DNA from 3 places in the Azospirillum sp. VT-I1 genome. Region 3 is predicted to be linked to each of the others. Evidence: predicted binding sites of a transcription regulator. Region 3 holds the regulator's gene; each other region holds the start of a gene.
The links. Region 3 encodes HrcA, which represses chaperone genes, less so after heat shock. Its sites were predicted from a motif close to GTTAGCACTCNCCNNNGGNGAGTGCTAAC; they were not measured.
Positions count from the first base shown of each region.

Region 1 (7,450 bases), 370 kb from region 3:
GGTCACGGCGGTATTCCGGAGCACGGCGGTGGGATGTTCGCCAATGTGGTGCGAACATCCCGCTCCGTCAAACGCCTCATGCCCGGTTCGGGCCGGGCGCCGCCCGATCAGGCGGTGCCGTCGGCCGTGCCGATGCTGCCCTGGGCCTGGACGGTCTGGCCCTGGAACAGCGCCGCCTCCGCCGCACGGCGGGCGACGAGGCCCGGCAACTGGGTCGCCTTGCCATTCACCTTGGCATAGACCCAGCGACCGAACTGGGCGGCTGCCCCGTCATAGTTGCCGGCGTTCAGCAGTTTCAGCAAGGTCGAGTCTTGCAGGCTGCCGGCACCCAGGTTGAAGACGAAGGAGGACAGGGCGCCGCGCTGGTCGTCGTTGAGCGGCACCGTCACCAGCGCGTCGACGTGGCCGGCGGCCTCCGTCAGGTCGGAGGCAAGGAAGCTGTTGGCCTGATCGGCGGTGATGGTCTGGCCCATCGTCACCCCGGCCGTGTGGCCGTAGCCGATGGTGGGGACGCCCGCCGGGCAGAGATAGGCTTTGAGATACAGACCTTCGAAATGCTTCACGAGGTCGACCGCGGCTTGGCAGACCGGCTTGGTGGTCATGTCTGGAAACTCCCGCTTCGCGCGCCGGGCGGACGACATCCGCCCTCAACGGAGGCGATCCTAGGCGAGATACGCGCGATACGGGAAGAGCAGATTTGAAATTGTCGCAATCCGTTGCCGAGGTGGACCGCGTGGGTCAGGGCGCCAGGGTGTGCGCCGCGCCGATCAGCACGAACAGGGCGAACAGAAGCGCGAACAGTCCGGCGATGGTCGTGCATTCCAGCAGGGCCTCCACCAGCCTGCCCTCGCGATCCTGCCGGTTCGGCCGCCTGCATTCCGGCTGTCCGCCGGCGGGACGGGCGCCGGTGCGGTTCGTCCCGTCATCCGGTGCACCGCCGGGAGCGTCACGATCGCTCCAACCGTCGTTCCAGGATTCCGCCCTGCGCTTCGCCATCATCGCGCCCTCCGCATCTCCGCTGCCGGTATTCGCTAAAATTTTAGCGATCGGAGTAGCCGGGCGCTGTGATGGCAGTCACAGGGGCGCGGAGGGCGTGACGATGGCTGGCCTCAATGGATCAGGAAATCGGCGTTGGCGTGGCGCAGGTTGCCGGGCGTGATCAGGCTGTGGGTCGCCAGCCGGACCGAATGCAGCTTGCCGTCGAGGTTGCGCTGCCAGAAGTCGAGGAAGCGGCGCAGAACGGGATAATCGGGCGCCTGATCCAGATCCTGCCACAGATAGGACTGCAGCAGGCCGGGATGGTCCGGCATGTGGTAGAGGATCTCGGCGGTGGTCAGGCGGAAATCGCGGAGCTGGAGGACGAGATTGGCCATGCGCGGTCTCCCATGCGGTTGGCTGATCGGTCGGGAATGTGCGGTGTCCGGTTCCTCTCATGCGATCCCGGCGGCGGTGCGCCGGCGCCGGGAAGGGCGGGCCTTGTGTGACCCTTTCAAGAAATCTTGCCCGTCCGCCGGTTTCGCCGCAATACAGAAAATCGTTATTACTCAATATGTTAGCAGCATGTCCGGGTGAGTGCTGCCGGCATTTGCGGCAAATTCCGAAACGAGCCTCTTGAATCCCAAAACCGCTTCGATTAGCTGTCTGGCACTCGCCGGGAGGGAGTGCTAACAGCAGCCGGCCCGCGCCAATTCTCGTCAGTCAGAACCAAGCCTTGATCCAAGGAGGCATTCCATGAAGTTCCGCCCGCTGCACGACCGCGTCGTCGTCAAGCGTCTGGAGTCCGACACCAAGACCAAGGGTGGGATCATCATCCCCGACACGGCCAAGGAAAAGCCGCAGGAAGGCGAGATCATCGCCGTCGGCCCGGGCGCCCGTGACGAGTCGGGCAAGGTCGTGGCGCTGGACGTCAAGGCCGGCGACCGCATCCTGTTCGGCAAGTGGTCGGGCACGGAAGTGAAGATCGAAGGTGTCGATTACCTGATCATGAAGGAATCCGACATCATGGGCGTCATCGAGGCCTAAGTCCTCCGCCCGTATCCTTCGAAATTTACAAGTTAAAGGAATCGAGACATGGCTGCCAAAGACGTCAAGTTCGGCCCCACCGCGCGCGAAAAGCTGCTGCGTGGCGTTGACATCCTCGCCGACGCCGTGAAGGTCACGCTGGGCCCGAAGGGCCGCAACGTCGTGATCGAGAAGTCCTTCGGCGCTCCGCGCATCACCAAGGACGGCGTGTCGGTCGCCAAGGAAATCGAACTGTCGGACAAGTTCGAGAACATGGGCGCCCAGATGGTCCGCGAGGTTGCCTCGAAGACCAACGACCTGGCCGGTGACGGCACCACCACCGCCACGGTCCTGGCCCAGGCCATCGTCCGCGAAGGCGTGACCAAGGTCGCCGCCGGCCTGAACCCGATGGACCTGAAGCGCGGCATCGATCTGGCCGTCGCCACCGTCGTCGCCGACATCCAGGCCCGCGCCAAGAAGGTTACGACCAACGACGAGATCGCCCAGGTCGGCACCATCTCCGCCAACGGCGAAGCCGAGATCGGCAAGATGATCGCCCAGGCGATGGAGAAGGTCGGCAACGAGGGCGTCATCACGGTGGAAGAGGCCAAGAGCCTGGACACCGAGCTGGACGTCGTCGAGGGCATGCAGTTCGACCGCGGCTACCTGTCGCCGTACTTCGTGACCAACGCCGACAAGATGGTCGCGGACCTCGAGAACCCCTACATCCTGCTGCACGAGAAGAAGCTGTCGGGCCTGCAGCCGCTGCTGCCGGTTCTGGAAGCCGTCGTCCAGTCCTCGCGTCCGCTGCTGATCATCGCCGAGGACATCGAGGGCGAGGCGCTGGCCACCCTGGTGGTCAACAAGCTGCGCGGCGGCCTGAAGATCGCCGCCGTGAAGGCTCCGGGCTTCGGTGATCGCCGCAAGGCGATGCTGGAGGACATGGCCATCCTGACCGGCGGCCAGGTCATCTCCGAAGACCTCGGCATCAAGCTCGAGAACGTCACGCTCGACATGCTGGGCACCGCCAAGAAGGTCGTGATCTCCAAGGAGACCACCACCATCGTCGACGGCGCCGGCGACAAGGCCGACATCGAAGCCCGTTGCGGCCAGATCCGCGCCCAGGTCGAGGAGACCACCTCGGACTACGATCGCGAGAAGCTGCAGGAGCGTCTGGCGAAGCTGGCCGGCGGCGTCGCCGTCATCCGCGTCGGCGGTGCGACCGAGGTCGAGGTGAAGGAGCGCAAGGATCGCGTTGACGACGCGATGCACGCCACCCGCGCCGCGGTGGAAGAGGGTGTGGTCGCCGGCGGCGGCACCGCCCTGCTGTACGCCTCCAAGGCCCTGGACAAGCTGACCCCGGCCAACGACGAGCAGCGCGTCGGCATCGACATCATCCGCCGCGCCCTGCAGGCCCCGGTCCGTCAGATCGCCTACAACGCGGGCACCGACGGTTCGATCGTGGTCGGCAAGCTGCTCGACCAGGGCGACACCAACTTCGGCTACGACGCCCAGAAGGGTGAGTTCACCGATCTGGTCGCCGCCGGCATCATCGACCCGGTGAAGGTGGTCCGTACCGCCCTGCAGGACGCGGCCTCGATCGCCGGCCTGCTGATCACCACCGAGGCGATGATCGCCGAGAAGCCGGAGAAGAAGGCTGCTCCGGGCGGCATGCCGGGCGGCATGGGCGGCATGGACGACATGGGCTTCTGATAGCCCGCCGGCCCATAGCCATCTGCCGACCGTTCTTCGGTTCGGAAAGGGGCGCCCCCACATGGGGGCGTCCTTTTTCTTTTGGGGCCGGGAGATGTGCCGGGGGATGCGCCGGGGCATGCGTGGTCAGGTTGCAGCCACCCTCCGCCATCCTGAAATGTCAAGGCGAAGTCCGCCTTGCTTTGGCGCGGTCGCCTCCCAATAATCCGCCCCTCTTGCCGGGCGCCCCAGCACGGGGATGCCGGCCTCTGTCTTCCGTATTTTTAAACGAGGGCCTGTTCCATGCGCTCCTTCGAGGGCCAGCATTCCGACAACGTCGCCATCAAGCGCACCCGCGAGCAGAAGCAGCGCCAGCTGGTCCAGCTCAAGGAGCAGCTGGCGACGCTGAAAGCCCACGCGGCCCCCGCCATCCGTGAAGCGCTGGTCAAGCGCATCTCCGAACTCGACGCCGAACTGCGCCAGCCCGCCAAGCCGCCCCGCGAAGGCCGTGAGGGTCGCGAAGGCCGCGAGGACGCGCCGCGCCATCCCCGCCGCGAGTCCCGCCCCAGCGTCTTCCGCGCCGAGGACGGAGCCGACCGCGGCACCGCGGTGTCCGCGTCCAGTGTCTTCGCCTCGCCCCGCCGCCGCAGCTGAAGCACGGACAGCGCCATGCCCGCCGACCGCACCGCTCCTTCCATAGGATCCCGTCTCGCCGATCAGGCCTGGCTGCTGATGATGCTGCCGCCCCTGTTCTGGGCGGGCAACGCGGTCCTGGGGCGTGCGGTCGCCGGAGCCGTGCCGCCCATCGGGCTGGCCTTCTGGCGCTGGTGCCTGGGCATGCTGATCGTGCTGCCCTTCGCCTGGCCGCACCTGCGCCACGACATCACGCCGATCCTGGCGCGGTGGAAGAGCGTGCTGCTGCTGGGCACTCTGGGAATCGGCATCTACAACACCTTCCAATACATCGCGCTGAACACGACGACCGCGCTGAACTGCGTGATGCTGCAGTCGTCGATGCCCGTGATGATCGTCCTGATGAGCCTCGTCCTGTTCCGCGACCGGATCGGGGCAATGCAGGGGCTGGGCATCGTCGTCTCGCTGGCCGGCGCGATGACGCTGATCTCCCACGGCGACCCGGCGACGCTGCTGGGGCTGGAACTGAACGTCGGCGACGTCTGGATGCTGGCGGCGGTGGTGATCTACGCCGCCTACACCACGCTTCTGCGCCGCCGGCCGGCGATCCATGGCCTGAGCTTCGTCGTCGTCACCTTCGCCATCGGTGCGGTGGAACTGCTGCCCTTCTATATCTGGGAGAGCCTGAGCGGACATCCGGTGCAGGCGAGCGGCATCACCCTGCTGGCGGTCGGCTATACCGTGCTGTTCCCGTCCATCGCCGCCTATCTTTGCTTCAACCGGGCGGTGGAGCTTCTCGGCCCCAACACGGCCGGGCTCGCCATCCATCTGGTGCCCGTCTTCGGCAGCCTGCTGGCCATCCTGTTCCTGGGGGAGCAGCCGCATCTCTATCACGGCATCGGCATCGCCCTGATCGCAGCCGGCATCGTCCTGGCGACCCGCCGCCGCGCCTGACCCGTCGCCCGATCCTTATCCGCTGTAGGAAATTTTCTTCATTCTCTGCGGAAATGTTATTGTTTCAGAATGATTATCCCTTGCGAACAAGCGTGGGCTCGGCAGTATCCCAGGATCCATCTTCCGATAATCTTTGTTTTCGCGAGTTTTTTCTTGGGGCTCGCCATTTGGTTTTGAGTTGTACGGTGGGATAGCGCGCGGATTGGGTGCGGTGGCGGGATATTCGCGCGTATACTATCCCCGATATCCTTTTAGACACATCCGCTATCCCTCGCGCCAGCGGCGGTCAATAAGGGATGACCGCTAAAATGCGTGTCATGGCGGCGGTTCGCTGATCGATCGGTCGCCATGAGGAGCCGGCGCTGTTCGCCGGTCCGCTGTGGTGGAGGTCCCAAGATGCCCCTGCAAATGCCCGTGCCGGTTTCCGTGAATACCGCCTGCCTCGTCCACATCGTCGACGGCGACCTGCTGTCGCGCAGCACGCTCTCGCGGGCATTGGGCGCCGTCGGCATCGCCTGCCGCGTCCACAGCACCGGCGCCGACGCGCTGGCCGTGCTGGGCACCGCCTCCTCCTGCATCGTCGTGCGCAGCGACCTGCCGGACATGACCGCCATCGAATTCATGGCCGAGGCTTCGCTGCACGGCCATGACCTGCCGGTCCTGGTCGTCACCGAACAGGGCGACGTCGACGCCGCCGTGGCCGCGATGAAGGCCGGGGCGTCCGACTGCATCGCCCGTCCCTTCGCCGTCCCGGCCTTCCTGGACCGGCTGCGCGCCTGCCTGGCGTCCGGCAGCCCCCATGCCGAGCAGCGCGACCGCAGCCGCGACGCCGTCCGCCGGCTCGCCCTGCTGAGCCGCCGCGAGTCGGAGGTGCTGGAGCTGATCGTCGACGGCAAGCAGAGCAAGACCATCGCCTGGGAGCTGGGCATCAGCATCAAGACGGTGGAGGTCCACCGCGCCCGCATCATGGAGAAGACCGGCTGCCGGTCCATCGTCGGGCTGGGCCGCCTGTGGGAAGCGGCGGAGATGCTGCGCGGCCGCGACCTGCCGCGGGCGATGCCCATCCGCCAGCCGGCGATGATGGAAGCCATTGCGTCCTGACCTCCCGTCGGGACGCCGCCTTCCGCGGCAGGATGACGTCGTCGAAACCGAATCATGAAAATCGGTGCCGGCCGTTGTCCTTCTCGTTGGGTTCGGCGGGCAGAGGATTGTAAAGTTCTGGAGAAGAGCAACCAGAACGCCGACAGGAGCGGTCCGATGTTCCCCGACCATGGTCACCGTCGTATTTCCGTGGCGTCGCCCGACGATATAGCCACGGCGCGGCGGATCGCGGCGGAGCGGGCCGACGGCGTGCTGGCTGCCGAAGAGGCCGCCCGCTTCGACCGTCTGGTGGCGGCGCTGGGCGGATATGCGCTGGTCCGGCCCGACGGGACGCTGCTGATCGCCCGCCTGAGGTCCGGGGCCGGCGTCGAGTGTCTGGTCTACGACCGCGATCCGGCGACGGCCGAACTGCCGCCGGACCTCCTCCAGGGGCTTGGGCCCGATCTGCAGGCGGTGTCGCGGCTGGCCGACCGTTTCCACATCCATGCCACGCCGGGCATCGGGTCGGCGCTGCTGGTCCGCGTGCTGCGGCCCGGCGCCGACGATTCGCCGCCCGCCGACGCCATGGCGGAGACCGGTGCGGTGATGGTCGAGCGTCAGGGGGGCGAGGCGGCCCGGCGTGGACCCTTCATCGACCATTGGTTCGTCCGCTGCTCACGCGGTCGCGGCGAGGACGGTCCCTGCGGGATCGCGCTGATGATCGATGGCGAGAGCGCGCCGGATGAACCGGCGACCGGTCAGGGCGCCGCAGGCGGTGAGGAGGCGCCGCCCGGGCCGCTCACCAGGATGACGCCCGAGGTGATCGAGCAGGTCGAGACGGTGGTCGCCGCGACGGTGCCCGACCTGCCCGCTCCCGTGGTGGTCAACGCCATCCGGCGCGACCTGCGGGCACGGCCGGAGCTGGGGCTGTCGCACGATGCGGTCCTGAAGCAGATCGGCCGGTCCGCCCTGGCGATCCTGCGGTTCGACGGCAAGGCGGTCGATTACACCGCGCTCGGCACCCTGGCCGGCGCGGTGGTGCGTCCGGGGGAGATGCTGGCCCTCGGCGCGCGCTGGGCGATGGTTGGCT
Region 1 is NZ_CP168800.1:1,572,087-1,579,536, reverse strand. Features, by position in the region: gene AB8P05_RS07595 (COX15/CtaA family protein) at 1-6, opposite strand, end outside; gene AB8P05_RS07590 (lysozyme) at 108-602, opposite strand; gene AB8P05_RS07585 (hypothetical protein) at 739-999, opposite strand; gene AB8P05_RS07580 (usg protein) at 1,110-1,373, opposite strand; gene groES (co-chaperone GroES) at 1,732-2,022, shown strand; gene groL (chaperonin GroEL) at 2,071-3,714, shown strand; gene AB8P05_RS07565 (hypothetical protein) at 3,997-4,347, shown strand; gene AB8P05_RS07560 (DMT family transporter) at 4,363-5,280, shown strand; gene AB8P05_RS07555 (response regulator transcription factor) at 5,677-6,381, shown strand; gene AB8P05_RS07550 (hypothetical protein) at 6,538-7,450, shown strand, end outside.
Region 1: groES (co-chaperone GroES) is a predicted target of HrcA. The motif match lies at 1,641-1,669, and genes of this name have one in related genera.

Region 2 (7,450 bases), on a different replicon from region 3:
AGCCCAGCACCCGCGGCCGTTCGCGCACCGGCTCCGGCCCGCCGCAACGGCGCAGGATGGCGCGGATGCGGGCCAGCAGCTCGCGCGCGCTGAAGGGCTTCACCAGATAATCGTCGGCCCCGACCTCCAGCCCGACGATGCGGTCCACCTCGCTGCCCATGGCGGTCAGCATGATGACGGGCGTCTCCGACTTGGCGCGCAGCGAGCGGCACAGGCTGGTCCCGTCCTCCCCCGGCAGCATGACGTCGAGGACGATGAGATCGACCGGCCATTGCGCCAGCACCCGCGCCATCTCGCGCCCGTCGCCGGCGGTGGAGACGCGGAAGCCGCTCTTCACCAGGAAATCATGCAGCATGTCCCGGATCTCGGGATCGTCGTCCACGACCAGGAGATGGCGCGCGCGCTCCATGGCTTCCCTTCCCTGTTCCATTCCTATGCCCGCCGGGGCCTTCTTCTTTGTTGGACGCGAGTGTAGCCTCCCCGGCCGGTCCGGGTACAGCCCGCCGCCGGGGCCGGTTTGTAACGGTTGCGTAACAGCGGCGCGGCCGTGAAAAGGCGTTGTTACCAAATAATCCGGGCGCCGGATTGCGTGCGGGATAGAGTTCCCCCAGCGCCGAACCGCCGGCAACCGGGCCCGACAGGCAGACCGAACGAAGAAGGGAACAGGGGGAAATGTCCAACATGGCGTCTCTGCGCACATCCATCCTCGGCATGACCGCCATCGCGACCGTGATGGTCGGCGCCCTCATGGCCGCTCCGGCGCAGGCCGGGCCGGCGGTGGAGGTTCTGCATTACTGGACCTCCGGCGGCGAATCGAAGGCCGCGGGCGCGCTGCGCCAGGACTTCGAGGCGGCCGGCGGCAAGTGGATCGACGCGCCCGTCGCGGGCGGCGGCGGCGACGCGGCCAGCACCGTCCTGCGCTCCCGCGTGCTGGCCGGCGACCCGCCGAACGCCGTGCAGCTGAAGGGACCGAACATCAAGGAGTGGGCGGCGCAGGGCAAGCTCGCCCCGCTGGACGACGTCGCCAAGGCCGAGAACTGGGACGCCATCCTGCCGCCGCAGATCCGCGACGTGGTGACCCACAAGGGCCACTATTACGCCGTTCCGGTGAACATCCACCGCGTCAACTGGATGTGGGTGAACCCGCAGGCCATGCAGAAGGCCGGCGTCGCCATCCCGAAGACCTGGGACGAGTTCAACGCCGCCGCCGACAAGCTGAAGGCCGCCGGCATCATCCCGCTCGCCCATGGCGGCCAGCCCTGGCAGGAGGGTGCGCTGTTCGAGGATGTCGTCCTCGGCCTCGGCGGTCCCGACTTCTACCGCAAGGCGCTGGTGGAGCTGGACGCAAAGGCGCTGACCGGCGACACCATGGTCAAGGTGTTCGACCAGATGCGCAAGCTGCGCGGCTATGTCGACGACGGCTTCCCCGGCCGCGAATGGAACCTCGCCGCCGGCATGATGATGAACGGTCAGGCCGCCATGCAGATCATGGGCGACTGGGCGAAGGGCGAGCTGACCGCCGCCGGCAAGGTGCCGGGCAAGGATTTCGTCTGCGCCCATGTGCCGGGACAGTTCGGCTACATCGTCAATTCCGACAGCTTCGTCATGTTCACCTCGGCCGACGCCGACCGCGCCGCCGGGCAGAAGCTGCTGGCCAAGCTGATCCTGGGCAAGAAGTTCCAGGAGACCTTCAACGTGGTGAAGGGCTCCATCCCCGCCCGCCAGGACATGGCGCGCGACAGCTTCGACGAATGCGCCGTGAAGTCGATGGACGACCTGAAGACCGCCATCGACACCAACAGCGCCGTGCCGTCCATGGCCCACGAGATGGCGGTTCCCGGCGCCGTCCGCGGCGCCTTCCTGGACGTCGTCACCGCCCACTTCAACTCTACCATGACCTCGCAGGAGGCGGTGAAGCGTCTGGCCGAGGCTGTGGATCTGGCGAAGTAAGCCTCCGCGTCGCCCGCGTGCCGTCGCTCCTTCCCTGGTGTTGCGCGTGACCTTGAAAAGCCCCTCTTCCTTCCGGGAGAGGGGCTTCCTTTCATTCGGGCTTCACGGCGTGATCGCCACCTTCAGCACGCCGTCGCGTTGGTGGCCGAACAGCTCGTAAGCCTCCTCGATCCGCTCCAGCGGGAAGCGGTGGGTGACCAGCGGCTTCAGGTCCACCCGGCGGGAGGCGACGACCGCCATCAGCCGGCGCATCCGCTCCTTGCCGCCGGGGCAGAGCGAGGTGACGATGGTGTGGTCGCCCAGCCCGGCGGCGAAGGGGCCGAGCGGCAGGTGCAGGTCGCCGGAATAGACGCCCAGGCTGGACAGCGTCCCGCCCGGCCGCAGCACGCGCAGCGCCGCCTCGAAGGTCGCCTGGGTGCCCAGCGCCTCGATGGCGACGTCGACGCCGCGGCCGCCGGTCAGCCGCATGATCTCCTCGACCGGATCGGTCCGGCGGAAATCGACCACATGGTCGGCGCCCATCCGCCGCGCCATCTCCAGCCGTTCCGGCACGGTGTCGACGCCGATGATGGTGGTGGCGCCCTTCAACTTGGCGCCGGCGGTGGCGCAGAGGCCGATCGGGCCTTGCGCGAACACCGCCACCGTGTCGCCGATGCCGATGTTGCCGCGCTCCGCCCCGGCGAAGCCGGTGGACATGATGTCGGGGCACATCAGCACCTCCTCGTCCGTCAGCTCGTCGGGGACGGGGGCGAGGTTGGTCATCGCGTCGGGCACCAGCAGGTATTCGGCCTGGGAGCCGTCGATGCTGTTGCCGAAGCGCCAGCCGCCCAGCGGCTTCCAGCCATGGGCGGTGCCGGCGCCGTCCTGGGAATGGCAGCCGCACAGGCAGGCGTTGCTGTGGCCGCTGGGGGTGATGGCCCCGGCGATCACGCGTTGCCCCTCGCGGTAGCCGGTGACGGCGGAGCCCAGCTTCTCGATGATGCCGACCGGCTCGTGCCCGATGGTCAGTCCGCGGGCGACCGGGTACTCGCCCTTCAGGATGTGGATGTCGGTGCCGCAGATCGTCGTCGTGGTGATGCGGATCAGCGCGTCGAGCGGTCCGACGTCGGGGATCGGCTTGTCGTCCAGCACGATGCGGCCCGGCTCGACGAACACCGCCGCTTTCATCATGACCATGGCGTCCTCCCGTGATGGTGGCTGCCGGTCGAGGGGCTGCGTCGCGCAAACATCGCAAACGGCCCGCGGCCGGCGCTGTGCTTAACGCCGCCAGTCTGGCACGGCGGGGAGAAGGACGCGTTGATGCAAATTAATCGGTCACGGAAATCGCTCTCTCCCGCCCCGGGAGAGGGCGATTTCCGAGCGTCGCCGCCCATCTTGACGCCCGCTCGCGCTTGATTAGATTTCGCACGTGCCGGGGTGCCTCGAACTGCAGGACCCCGGTATGTGCGAAGACCGTGTCATGCATGTTGCTCTGCGGAGGATGTGTGCGATGCCGACGACCAGACCCTTGCGCGCCCCACCCGGCCGGACCGGATCCTGCGAACGCCTGAGATAACCGACAAGCTCCGGCACACGCGACTTCGATAAATCCCAAGAACAAACCTCTGCCTGTGTCTGCGATGGCGGCCACGGGCATTTTGCGCTGACGTGATTCATAAACAAAACTCCTCCTTTCTTGTTAAAAAATACTCTTGACGACAAAAACAGCCTGAGTAAATTTCCCGACCGAAAGCACGGCCCATTCGGGAGTGCTTGAGAACCCAAGACATTCGCTTAGACTCAAGGAGTGTCACACCATGAAGTTCAAACCGCTTCACGACCGCGTTCTGGTCCGCCGCGTCGAATCCGACACCAAGACGAAGGGCGGCATCATCATCCCCGACACCGCCAAGGAAAAGCCGCAGGAAGGCGAGGTGATCGCCGTCGGCCCGGGCGCGCGGGACGAGGCCGGCAAGCTGGTGGCCCTCGACGTGAAGCCCGGCGACCGCGTGCTGTTCGGCAAATGGTCCGGCACCGAGGTGAAGATCGACGGCGAGGATCTCCTCATCATGAAGGAGAGCGACATCCTCGGCGTGATCGAGGCTGCCGCCGAACCCGCCAAGAAGGCCGCTTAAGCAGGGGAGGAACAGGACCATGGCTGCGAAGGACGTGAAGTTCGGCTCCACCGCCCGCGACAAGATGCTGCGCGGCGTGGACATCCTGGCCGATGCCGTGAAGGTCACGCTGGGCCCGAAGGGCCGCAACGTGGTGATCGAGAAGTCGTTCGGCGCCCCGCGCATCACCAAGGACGGCGTGTCGGTCGCCAAGGAAATCGAGCTGGCCGACAAGTTCGAGAACATGGGCGCGCAGATGCTGCGCGAGGTGGCGTCGAAGACCGCCGATCTGGCCGGCGACGGCACCACCACCGCCACCGTGCTGGCCCAGGCCATCGTGCGCGAGGGTGCGAAGTCGGTTGCCGCCGGCATCAACCCGATGGACCTGAAGCGCGGCATCGACATGGCGGTCGACACCGTGGTGACGGAGCTGAAGGCCCGCTCCAAGAAGGTGACCACCAACGAGGAGATCGCCCAGGTCGGCACCATCTCCGCCAACGGCGACCGCGAGATCGGCGACATGCTGGCCCGCGCGATGGAGAAGGTCGGCAACGAGGGCGTCATCACCGTCGAGGAGGCCAAGAGCCTGGAGACCGAGCTGGATGTCGTGGAGGGCATGCAGTTCGACCGCGGCTACACCTCGCCCTACTTCGTCACCAACGCCGAGAAGATGCAGGTGGAGCTGGATGACCCGTACATCCTGATCCACGACAAGAAACTGTCCGGCATCCAGGCGATCATCCCGGTGCTGGAGAAGGTCGTCCAGTCGGGCAAGCCGCTGCTGATCATCGCCGAGGACGTGGAGGGCGAGGCGCTGGCGACCCTGGTGGTCAACCGCCTGCGCGGCGGCCTGAAGGTCGCTGCGGTGAAGGCTCCCGGCTTCGGCGACCGCCGCAAGGCCATGCTGGAGGACATCGCCATCCTCACCGGCGGCCAGGTCATCAGCGAGGAGCTGGGCATCAAGCTGGACGGCGTCACCATCGACATGCTGGGCCGCGCCGGCAAGGTGGTCATCACCAAGGACAACACCACCATCGTCAACGGCGTCGGGTCGAAGGACGACATCAAGGCCCGCTGCGGCCAGATCCGCCAGCAGATCGAGGAGACGACCTCCGACTACGACCGCGAGAAGCTGCAGGAACGGCTGGCCAAGCTGGCCGGCGGCGTCGCGGTGATCCGCGTCGGCGGCGCCACCGAGGTCGAGGTGAAGGAGCGCAAGGACCGCGTCGACGACGCCATGCACGCCACCCGTGCCGCGGTGGAGGAAGGCATCCTGCCCGGCGGCGGCGTGGCGCTGGCCCGTGCGGTTTCGGTTCTGGAGAACGTCAAGCCGGCCAACGACGACCAGCGCGTCGGCGTGGAGATCGTGCGCCGGGCGCTGACCGCCCCGGTGCGCCAGATCGCCACCAACGCCGGCGTCGACGGCTCGATCATCGTCGGCAAGCTGAACGACAGCAAGGAGTACAGCGTCGGCTATGACGCGGCCAAGGGCGAGTGGTGCGATCTGGTCAAGGCCGGCATCATCGACCCGGCCAAGGTGGTGCGCACCGCGCTGCAGGACGCGGCCTCCGTCGCCGGCCTGCTGATCACCACCGAAGCGATGGTCGCCCAGCTGCCGGAAAAGAAGCCCGCCGTGCCGGCCCCCGGCGCCGATATGGACTTCTGAGCCGGCAACTTCCGAGCCGGCAATTCCTGAACCGATTGGGCCGGCTTAACGCTTTCGGCCTGGATGTTCCCTGGACGGGGTCGCGCCGCACCGGCGCGGCCCCTTTTTTCATTCCACCCCTCGATGGCCGGCCGGCCGGCCCAGTTCCGGCAGGGGAAAGCGCAGGCACGCCCTGACCCCATCGTCCGGCTGCCGCTCTATGCTCAGGCTGCCGCGCAGCTGTTGAGCGAGCTGCTGCATGATCTTGCCGCCCAGCCCGGTCCCCTGCGGATGGTTCGACAGAATGCCGACCCCGTCGTCGCAGACGCGCAGCACGCAATCCGCCCCCTCCCTGCGGAAGCTGAGGTCGATGCGGCCGGATCGGCCGTCGGGAAAGGCGTATTTCAGCGCGTTGGTGACCAGCTCGTTGGCGATGGTGCCGACCGCGATGGCGACGCCCATGTCCAGGACGACGTCCTCCACCTCGGCATTGACCGCCACCGGATGCACCCCGACCACGCCGAGCTGGAGGTCTTCCACCAGGCTTTCCAGGAACTCCTTGGAATTCACGACGGTGACGCCCTCCACCCGGCGCAGGCGGACATAAACCCGCGCCAGCACGCCGATGCGCTCGATGGTGCCGGCGACGATGTCCTGCGGCTTCTCCGACCGGTGGGCCGCCAGCATCAGCTGGGCACTGATCTGCTGCAGATCGTTGCGGATCCGATGGTGGATCTCGTGCAGCATCAGTTCCTTTTCCTCGTTGACCGCGGACAGCTGGTCCCAGGACCGGCGGAGCTGGTCGTTCGCCCGATGCAGGGCATCCGCGACCGCCGCGATGCCGAATCCCAACGCCATGTAGATCAGGAAGGCCAGCCGGTCGCCCGAATCCGCGATCCACAACAAGCCTTCCGGTTTCATGAAGAACCAGGCCGAACACACCCCTGACAGGATCGTGGCCACGAACCCCGAACCGCGGTCGAACAGAATTGAAACAAGGAAGATCGTGGGGATAAAGACGAGAAACGGATACTTGAAGAGGAGCGGATCGAGCATGTAGCGCACCAGCGCCGTCAGCCCGACCAGCACAAATGTAATCCCGTAGCGTGCCCAGGATGAGTGCGGCAAGCTGGAGGACAGCCGGTGCAAAACCTTTTCCATACCGCGCGCATGAATCACGACGACAGGTCTCCGTAGAGCGGGGTCGAACCCATAACAGCCGAACTCTTCATACGGCTTGCGTCCACGCACGGATTGGGGTGACACCCTGAATGATGAGCCGGGCACTCCGCCGGAGGGATTCTTTCGGCGAACGGATCTTGGCCGCCCCGCCGATACTCCCATCTGAGAGGCAAGACCGCTCACCGGAGGATCTTGATGCGCAGCACCCTGACCCTGTCGGCCGCCCTTCTTGGCGCCCTCGCCGCCACCCCCGCCCTGGCCCAGTCGGGCACCGGACAGGTGGTCAAGACCGTCCAGACCAGCGCCGGGCCGGTGGCGGTGACGCGGTTCGCCGATGGGCTGGAGCGGCCCTGGGGCATCGATTTCCTGCCGGACGGACGGGCGCTGGTGACGGAGAAGCCGGGGCGGCTGCGCATCGTGGCGCGCGACGGCACCCTTTCCGCCCCGCTCGGCGGCACGCCGAAGGTCCTGGTCCAGGGCCAGGGCGGCATGATGGACGTGGCGGTCGATCCGCAATTCGCGCAGAACCGGACCATCTATCTCGCCTATGCCGAGGCCGGCGACAACGGCCTGTCCGGGA
Region 2 is NZ_CP168803.1:546,744-554,193, reverse strand. Features, by position in the region: gene AB8P05_RS21080 (response regulator) at 1-409, opposite strand, end outside; gene AB8P05_RS21075 (ABC transporter substrate-binding protein) at 682-1,950, shown strand; gene AB8P05_RS21070 (NAD(P)-dependent alcohol dehydrogenase) at 2,053-3,126, opposite strand; gene groES (co-chaperone GroES) at 3,747-4,064, shown strand; gene groL (chaperonin GroEL) at 4,084-5,709, shown strand; gene AB8P05_RS21055 (sensor histidine kinase) at 5,818-6,867, opposite strand; gene AB8P05_RS21050 (PQQ-dependent sugar dehydrogenase) at 7,066-7,450, shown strand, end outside.
Region 2: groES (co-chaperone GroES) is a predicted target of HrcA. The motif match lies at 3,678-3,706, and genes of this name have one in related genera.

Region 3 (7,450 bases):
GCATGCGCTGGACATGCAGTCCGCCCGGCGCGAGGCCGAGCACGTCTTCCCGCACAAGGCCGGCTATCAGGTTTTCTTCCATGCGGCGGTGTCCTGACCCTTTCCCGCCGCGGTCCTAGCCCCAAAGGCCGGCGCTGCGGTCTTCCGCCACCGCGCGGGCTCGGGTAAGCTGCCGCTCCCGCCGCTTCCGACAGATCGTCCCTCCATGCAAGTCTACCTGCCGATTGCCGAGATGTCGGTCAACGCGCTGCTGGTGCTCGGCATGGGCTGGCTGGTGGGTTTCCTGTCGGGGATGTTCGGGGTGGGCGGCGGTTTCCTGATGACGCCGCTGCTGATCTTCATCGGCGTTCCCCCGGCCATCGCCGTCGGCACCCAGGCCAACCAGCTGGTGGCCGCCAGCGTGTCGGGCGTGCTGGCCCACTGGCGGCGCGGCAATGTCGACGTGAAGCTGGGTGTCGTCATGCTGGGCGGCGGCGTGGTCGGCACCGCGGTGGGGGTGTGGATCTTCGGCATCCTGCAGCGGCTGGGCCAGATCGACATCGCGATCACCCTGTCCTACGTCTTCTTCCTGGGCACCATCGGCGGGATGATGCTGGTGGAGAGCAGCCGCGCCATCCTGCGCCGCCGCGCCCCCACGGCCAAGCGCGGCAAGCTGCACCGCCACATCTGGCTGCACGGCCTGCCCTTCAAGATGCGCTTCCAGCGCTCCAAGCTCTACATCTCCGCCCTGCTGCCGGCGGGGATCGGCGCGGTCGGCGGCATGCTGGTGGCGATCATGGGCATCGGCGGCGGCTTCCTTCTGGTGCCGGCGATGATCTATCTGCTGAACATGCCCGCCGGTCTGGTGGCCGGCACCTCGCTGTTCCAGATCATCTTCACCACCGCCGCGGCGACCCTGCTGCAGGCGGCCACCAACCAGACGGTGGACGCCATGCTGGCGCTGCTGCTGCTGATCGGCGGCGTGGTCGGCGCGCAGTTCGGCACCAAGGCCGGCAGCCGGCTGCGCGGCGAGAACGCCCGGCTGGCGCTGGCGACGATCGTGGTGGCGGTGGCGCTGAAGCTGGCCTGGGACCTGTTCTCGCGCCCCGACGACCTGTTCACCCTGACCATGGGGGTGCGGTGATGGCCGAGAGGGCGAAAGGCCGGCCCACGAAGCGCCTGATCGTGCAGGGGGTGGCGGCGCTGGCCGGGCTGCTGCTGGGCGGTGCCGTGGCGGCGACGGTGTGGGCGCAGCAACTGGTCGCCGACCTGTCCAGCCACCTGATCGCCATCACCACCGGCTTCACCGGCACGGAGGTCGTGCTGTTCGGCACCACCGACGGGGCGGGCGACGTCGCCATCGTCGTCACCGGCCCGCGGGCGCCCGCCACCGTCCGCCGCAAGGAGCGGGTGGCCGGCATGTGGATGAACACCGACAGCCTGCGCTTCGACCAGGTGCCCAGCTTCTACACGGTGGCGGTCAGCCGCCCGCTCGACCAGCTGGTCGGCCGCCCGGTGCTGGAGCGCCATCAGCTTGGCCTGCCGCAGCTGCAGCTGCCGGCCGACGCCACCCTGCCGCCGCAGGAGCTTGCCGCCTACCGCAGCGCGCTGATCCGCAACAAGCAGCGCCAGGGGCTGTATGCCATCTCCATGGGGCAGGTCGCCTTCCTGGGCGAACGGCTGTTCCGCACCAACATCTATTTTCCGGCCAACGTCCCGACCGGGCTGTACAATGTCGAAGCCTTGCTGATTCGTGACGGCGACGTGGTCAGCGCCCAGACCACGCCGCTGGTGGTGTCCAAGATCGGGTTCAGCGCCGAAGTCTCGGACTTCGCCCGCAACCGCCCGGTCACCTACGGGGTGGCCGCCGTCATCGGCGCCATCGCGGCCGGCTGGGCGGCCGGCGCCGCATTCCGCCGGGTCTAAGCCGAGAGGGTAACCGAGATGACCGACGCGACGCAGACTCCCACGCCCGAAAACCCCCAATCCCAGCCGGAGGCGCAGGCGGCCAAGCCGGTGCGCATCTTCCTGGTGGTGGTGGACGACAGCCCCGAACTGAAGGTGGCCTTGCGCTATGCCTGCCTGCGCGCCCGCAAGTCGGGCGGCAAGGTGGCGCTGCTGACCGTGCTGGAACAGGGCGAGATGCAGCACTGGCTGGCGGTGGAGAACCTGATCCGCGAGGAACAGCGCGCCGAGGCGGAGCAGAAGCTGCAGAAGCTGGCGCGCGAGGTCAACCAGCTGACCGGCACCCTGCCGGCGCTCTATGTCCGTGAAGGCAACCGGCTGGAGGAGGTGCTGTCCCTGATCGCGGAGGAGCCGAGCATCTCCATCCTGGTGCTCGCCGCCGGCACCGACCCGGAAGGCCCCGGACCGCTGATCTCCTACTACACCGGCCGCGGGCTTGGTCGCCTGCGCATCCCGCTGACCATCGTCCCCGGCGGCCTCAGCAACGAGGCGCTGGACGCGATCACCTGAGCGGGGCACGCAGGTAAGGATAGCCGCGCATGCCGGACGCCCAATACCCACACAGCCCGGGTCCTTGATCCGCCCGGCGTTTCGGCCCAAATTTCCCCCAATCGTGCCGCGGCCCAATCCCGGGCGCGCCGGCGGTTCCATTCCGCCGCCGATGGAGGACCAGACCATGTTCATTCAGACCGAGCAGACGCCCAACCCGGCGACTCTCAAGTTCCTGCCGGGGCGTGACGTGCTCGGACGCGGCACCGCCGACTTCACCAGCCGCGAGGATGCCGCCCGTTCGCCGCTCGCCCAGCGCCTGTTCGAGATCGAGGGCGTCGTCGGCGTCTTCCTGGGTGCCGACTTCATCACCATCACCAAGACCGACGCGCGCGACTGGTTCCTGCTGAAGCCGTCGATCCTCGGCGTCATCATGGAGCATTTCACCGCCGACCGCCCGGTCCTGCTGGAGGACGGCGGCGACGGCCATGCCGCGGCGTCCAACGCCGACGACGAGGAGATCGTCGAGCAGATCAAGGAACTGCTGGACACCCGCGTCCGCCCGTCGGTCGCCCAGGACGGCGGCGACATCACCTTCCAGGGCTTCGAGAAGGGCGTGGTCTATCTGGCGATGAAGGGGGCCTGCTCCGGCTGCCCCAGCTCCACCGCCACGCTGAAGCACGGCATCGAGAACATGCTGCGCCACTACATCCCCGAAGTGGTCGAAGTCCGCGCGGTCCAGTAAGGCCCGCCCGTGGTTGATGCCGGCCCGCCCTTGATACTGCGGGCCGGCATTCCCATGCTGGCTGCATGATCGTCTCCGCCAGCTACAAGACCGACATCCCCGCCTTCTACGGGCGCTGGTTCCTGAACCGCCTGGACGCCGGCTACTGCCGGATGGTCAATCCCTATGGCGGCCAGACCTACCGCATCGACCTGACCCGGCCGGCGGTCGACGGCTTCATCTTCTGGACAAAGAATCTGGGACCCTTCCTCGGCGCGCTCGACAGCGTGGCGGAGCGGGGCTTTCCGTTCCTCGTGCAGTACAGCGTCACCGGCCTGCCGACGGCCCTGGAACGCTCGGTCCCGGCCTGGGAGACCGCCGTCGGCCACATGGCGCGGGTGCGCGAGCGCTGGGGGCCACGGGCGGCGGTCTGGCGCTACGACCCCATCGTGCTGACCGACGCCACCCCGCCGGACCGGCACCGCGAGACCTTCGCCGCCATCGCCCGTTCGCTGCGCGGGGTGACCGACGAGGTGGTGGTGTCCTTCCTGCAGCCCTACCGCAAGACCGCCCGCAACCTCGCCGCCGCCGGCATCGGCTGGCGCGATCCGGAGGCGGAGGAGAAGCGCGCGCTTCTGGCGGATTTGGCCGGGATCGCGGCGGGGGAGGGGATGGCGCTGACGCTCTGCACCCAGCCGGAACTGGTGGACACGCCCGGCACGGCGCCGGCGCGCTGCGTCGATGCGGCGCGGCTGTCGGACGTGGCGGGCCATGCGGTGCCCGCGCGGGAGAAGGGCAACCGCCCCGGCTGCCTGTGCGCCGAAAGCCGCGACATCGGCGACTATGACAGCTGTCCGCACGGTTGCGTCTATTGCTATGCCGTCGCCGATCGCGGCAAAGCGCAGCAGAGCTTTGCCGCGCATGACCCGGAGGGGGAGTTTCTGGTGGCGCGGCGGATGCCCCCTCCCTAGCCCTCCCCCGCCCTCTGCCGGCCGAAGGCCGGTCCGATCGCGGGAGAGGGGACTGCCGCCCCTCCTTTGCATCACTCTCGCTAAGCTCCGGCCCCCTCTCCCGCCTTGGCGGGGAGGGATGGGGAGGGGGCAATCAGATCGCTTACGGACAAACCTTCCGCACCGTCTCCACCAGCTTTTCCGGATTGAAGGGCTTCACCAGCCAGCCGGTGGCGCCGGCTTCGCGGCCGGCGGTCTTCTTGGCGGGGTCGGCTTCGGTGGTCAGCAGCAGCACCGGGGTGGCGCGGTTGACGGCCGAGGCGCGGATGGCGCGGGTCAGGGCCAGCCCGTCCATGCCGGGCATGTTCAGGTCGGTGATGATGCAGTCGAACTTGCGCTGGCTGATCAGCGCCAGCCCGGCATTGCCGTCCGATGCCTCCGCCACCTCATAGCCGGCGCCTTTCAGCGTGAAGCCGACCATGTCGCGGATGGTCTTGGAATCGTCGACGGTCAGGACGCTCTTGGGCATGGGACGCGGCTCCGGTTGCTCGGCCGAATGGATCGTCCGCAAGCCCTAGGCAATTTCCCGCCGAGCGTCAACCGGTAGCATCCCCAATCCCGCAAACGCGAAGATCCCGGTCCGGCGGCATCGCCGCGGCACCGGGATCTTTGCAGAGGCTATATCATTACGCCTTCGTATCGACGTGCTGCCCGCCAGCCTCGCCGGCACCGCCCTTGGCGACGCCGACCATCGCCTCGCGCAGCAGGCGGCCGTGGATGGTGTAGCCGGGCTGCAGCACCTGGACGACGGTGCCGGCGGCCTTGCCGGTGTTCTCGATCTCGAACATCACCTGATGGAAGTTCGGGTCGAACGGCTCGCCGGCCGGGTCCAGCTTCTTGATGCCGGCGCGGTCGAAGGCGGCGAACAGCTGGCGCTCGGTCGCCTCGACGCCGACGGCGAGGCCCTTCAGCATCTCGTCCTTCTCGCGGCCTTCCGCCGGAACCGCTTCCAGCGCGCGGCGCAGGTTGTCGGCGACCGACACCAGCTCCTTGGCGAAGCTGGACACGGCGAACTTGCTGGCGTCCTCGCGGTCGCGCTGGGCACGGCGGCGGGTGTTCTCCGTCTCCGCCATGGCGCGCAGAAGCTGGTCCTTCAGGCTGGCGACCTCGGCCTCCAGCTTGGCGACGCGGTCCTCGGGCGAACCGGTATCTGCACCGGCGGCGGCCGTGTTTGCGGTCTCGGCGGCGGCCTCGGTCGGCTCCACGGTGGCGTCGGCGGGCTTGTTCTGCTCTTCGCTCATGGTTTTCTCAATTCTTGCTTGGTCGATATGGCGGGGAGTTGAGGCGAGGTGGGGGCGGTCAGCCGATCAGCCGGCTGACCACCTTGGCGGTGTAATCCACCAGCGGAATGATGCGGGCGTAGTTGATGCGGGTCGGGCCGATGACCCCGATGGCGCCGATCACCTGCTCGCGGCTGTTCTGGAAGGGAGAGATGATCATCGAACAGCCGGAGTGGTTGAACAGCACGTTCTCCGCCCCGATGAAGATCTGCACGCCGTCGCCGCGGCCGGTGGCGTCCAGCATGCGCAGCATCGTCTCCTTGGTCTCCAGTGCCTCGAACAGGGCGCGCACGCGCTCCAGGTCCGACAGGGCGGTGACGTCCTCCAGCAGGCGGGACTGGCCGCGGACGATCAGCTGGCCGGCGTTCGACCCGCCGCTGCCGGCCCAGGTGGCCAGCCCGGCGGCGACCACCTTGCGCGACAGCTCGTCCAGCTGGGTCTTCTGCTGCTCGATCTCCTGCAGGACCTCCTGCCGGGCCTCCTCCAGCGTGCGGCCGGCGAGCTTGGCGCTGAGGAAGTTCGACACCGTCTGCAGGGTGGAGGTGGGGACGCCCATCGGCACCTCGATCACCCGGTTCTCGACCAGACCGTCCTCGTTTACCAGGACGACCAGGGCGCGGCCGGGGCCGAGCGACACGAACTCGATATGTTTCAGCGGGCGGTCGGTTTTGGGGGCCATCACCAGGCCGGCGCAGTGCGATAGGCCGGACAGCATGGCCGACGCCTCGCCCAGCACGTCGGCGAAGGCGCGGCCGGAGGCGGAGCATTTCGCTTCGATCGAGGCACGCTCGTCCTCGGTCAGCGACCCGATCTCCAGCAGGCCGTCGACGAACATGCGCAGGCCGGCATCGGTCGGGATGCGGCCGGCGGAGGTGTGCGGGGCGTAGAGCAGCCCCTGCTCCTCCAGGTCGGCCATCACGTTGCGGATGGTCGCGGGCGACAAGGCCATGCCAAGCCGCCGCGAAATGGTGCGCGAGCCGACCGGTTCGCCGGACGCCACATAGGCGTCGACGATCAGCCGGAAAATCTCGCGCGATCGCTGGTTCAGCTCGTTGATCATGGACGCCGGGCGGTCTCTTCTGGGCCGTCGTTTCGCACTCGGCCGACGCGGATCGGAAATCCCGTCGACCGGTCCGAATTTAGGCAGGTCCAACCGCCGAATCAACGTGCGGGGCGAAGAAGCCCCGCTCGCCTGCGACCGCAGGCCGTCCTTACTGCTCCGACAGGAAGGCGCGGTACTGGGCGCTGATGGCGCCGACCGCCGCCTCGTACAGGCGCTGGCCATGCTCCGGGCGGGCGAGACCGGGGGCGGAGCCGATGCGGCCGTCCGGGTAGCGGCGGCGGAAGTCGCGGGCGTCGTGGAACCCGCCGGCCGGCGCCTGTTCCGGTTCCATCGCGGCGGTCTTGATCGAGTCGGGATAGGCGTACTGGGTGACCGACACCTCGCTGGGCGTGGCGTGCGAGCCTTCCTTGCCCTGGTACAGCTCGCGCGACAGGCGGCCGACCTCGCCGTTCTCCCACCAGTTCACCAGGGTGCAGCGCAGGTCCGGGGCGTCACGGCCGCGCAGCGCCCGGTTCTCCGCATAGATCTCGTAGAAGGCGGCGCGCAGCGTGGCGATGTTGCCGCCATGGCCGTTGACGAAGAAGAAGCGCTCGAACCCGTGTTCGGCCAGCGAGCCGACATAGTCGCGCAGCACGGCGATCAGCGTCGACGGCTTCAGCGTCATTGAGCCGGGAAATTCCATATGGTGAACGGCCATGCCGACCGGGATCGTCGGGCCGACCAGCGCGCCGGTGGCGTCGCCGACGCCCTTGGCGATGAATTCGGCGCAGATGGCGTCGGTGCCGACCAGCCCGTTCGGCCCGTGCTGCTCGGTCGAGCCGATCGGCATGATGATGCCCTTGGAGGTCTTCAGATAGGTCTCGACCTCGGCCCAGGTGCTCAGGTGAAGCTGCACGGTGGCTGATCCTTTTGGAAACGGGGGCTGGAACTGCGTCGTCCT
Region 3 is NZ_CP168800.1:1,940,997-1,948,446, forward strand. Features, by position in the region: gene AB8P05_RS09415 (hypothetical protein) at 1-97, shown strand, start outside; gene AB8P05_RS09420 (sulfite exporter TauE/SafE family protein) at 206-1,123, shown strand; gene AB8P05_RS09425 (TIGR02186 family protein) at 1,123-1,905, shown strand; gene AB8P05_RS09430 (universal stress protein) at 1,924-2,454, shown strand; gene AB8P05_RS09435 (NifU family protein) at 2,621-3,178, shown strand; gene AB8P05_RS09440 (DUF1848 domain-containing protein) at 3,244-4,128, shown strand; gene AB8P05_RS09445 (response regulator) at 4,271-4,636, opposite strand; gene grpE (nucleotide exchange factor GrpE) at 4,794-5,408, opposite strand; gene hrcA (heat-inducible transcriptional repressor HrcA) at 5,467-6,507, opposite strand; gene AB8P05_RS09460 (creatininase family protein) at 6,659-7,405, opposite strand.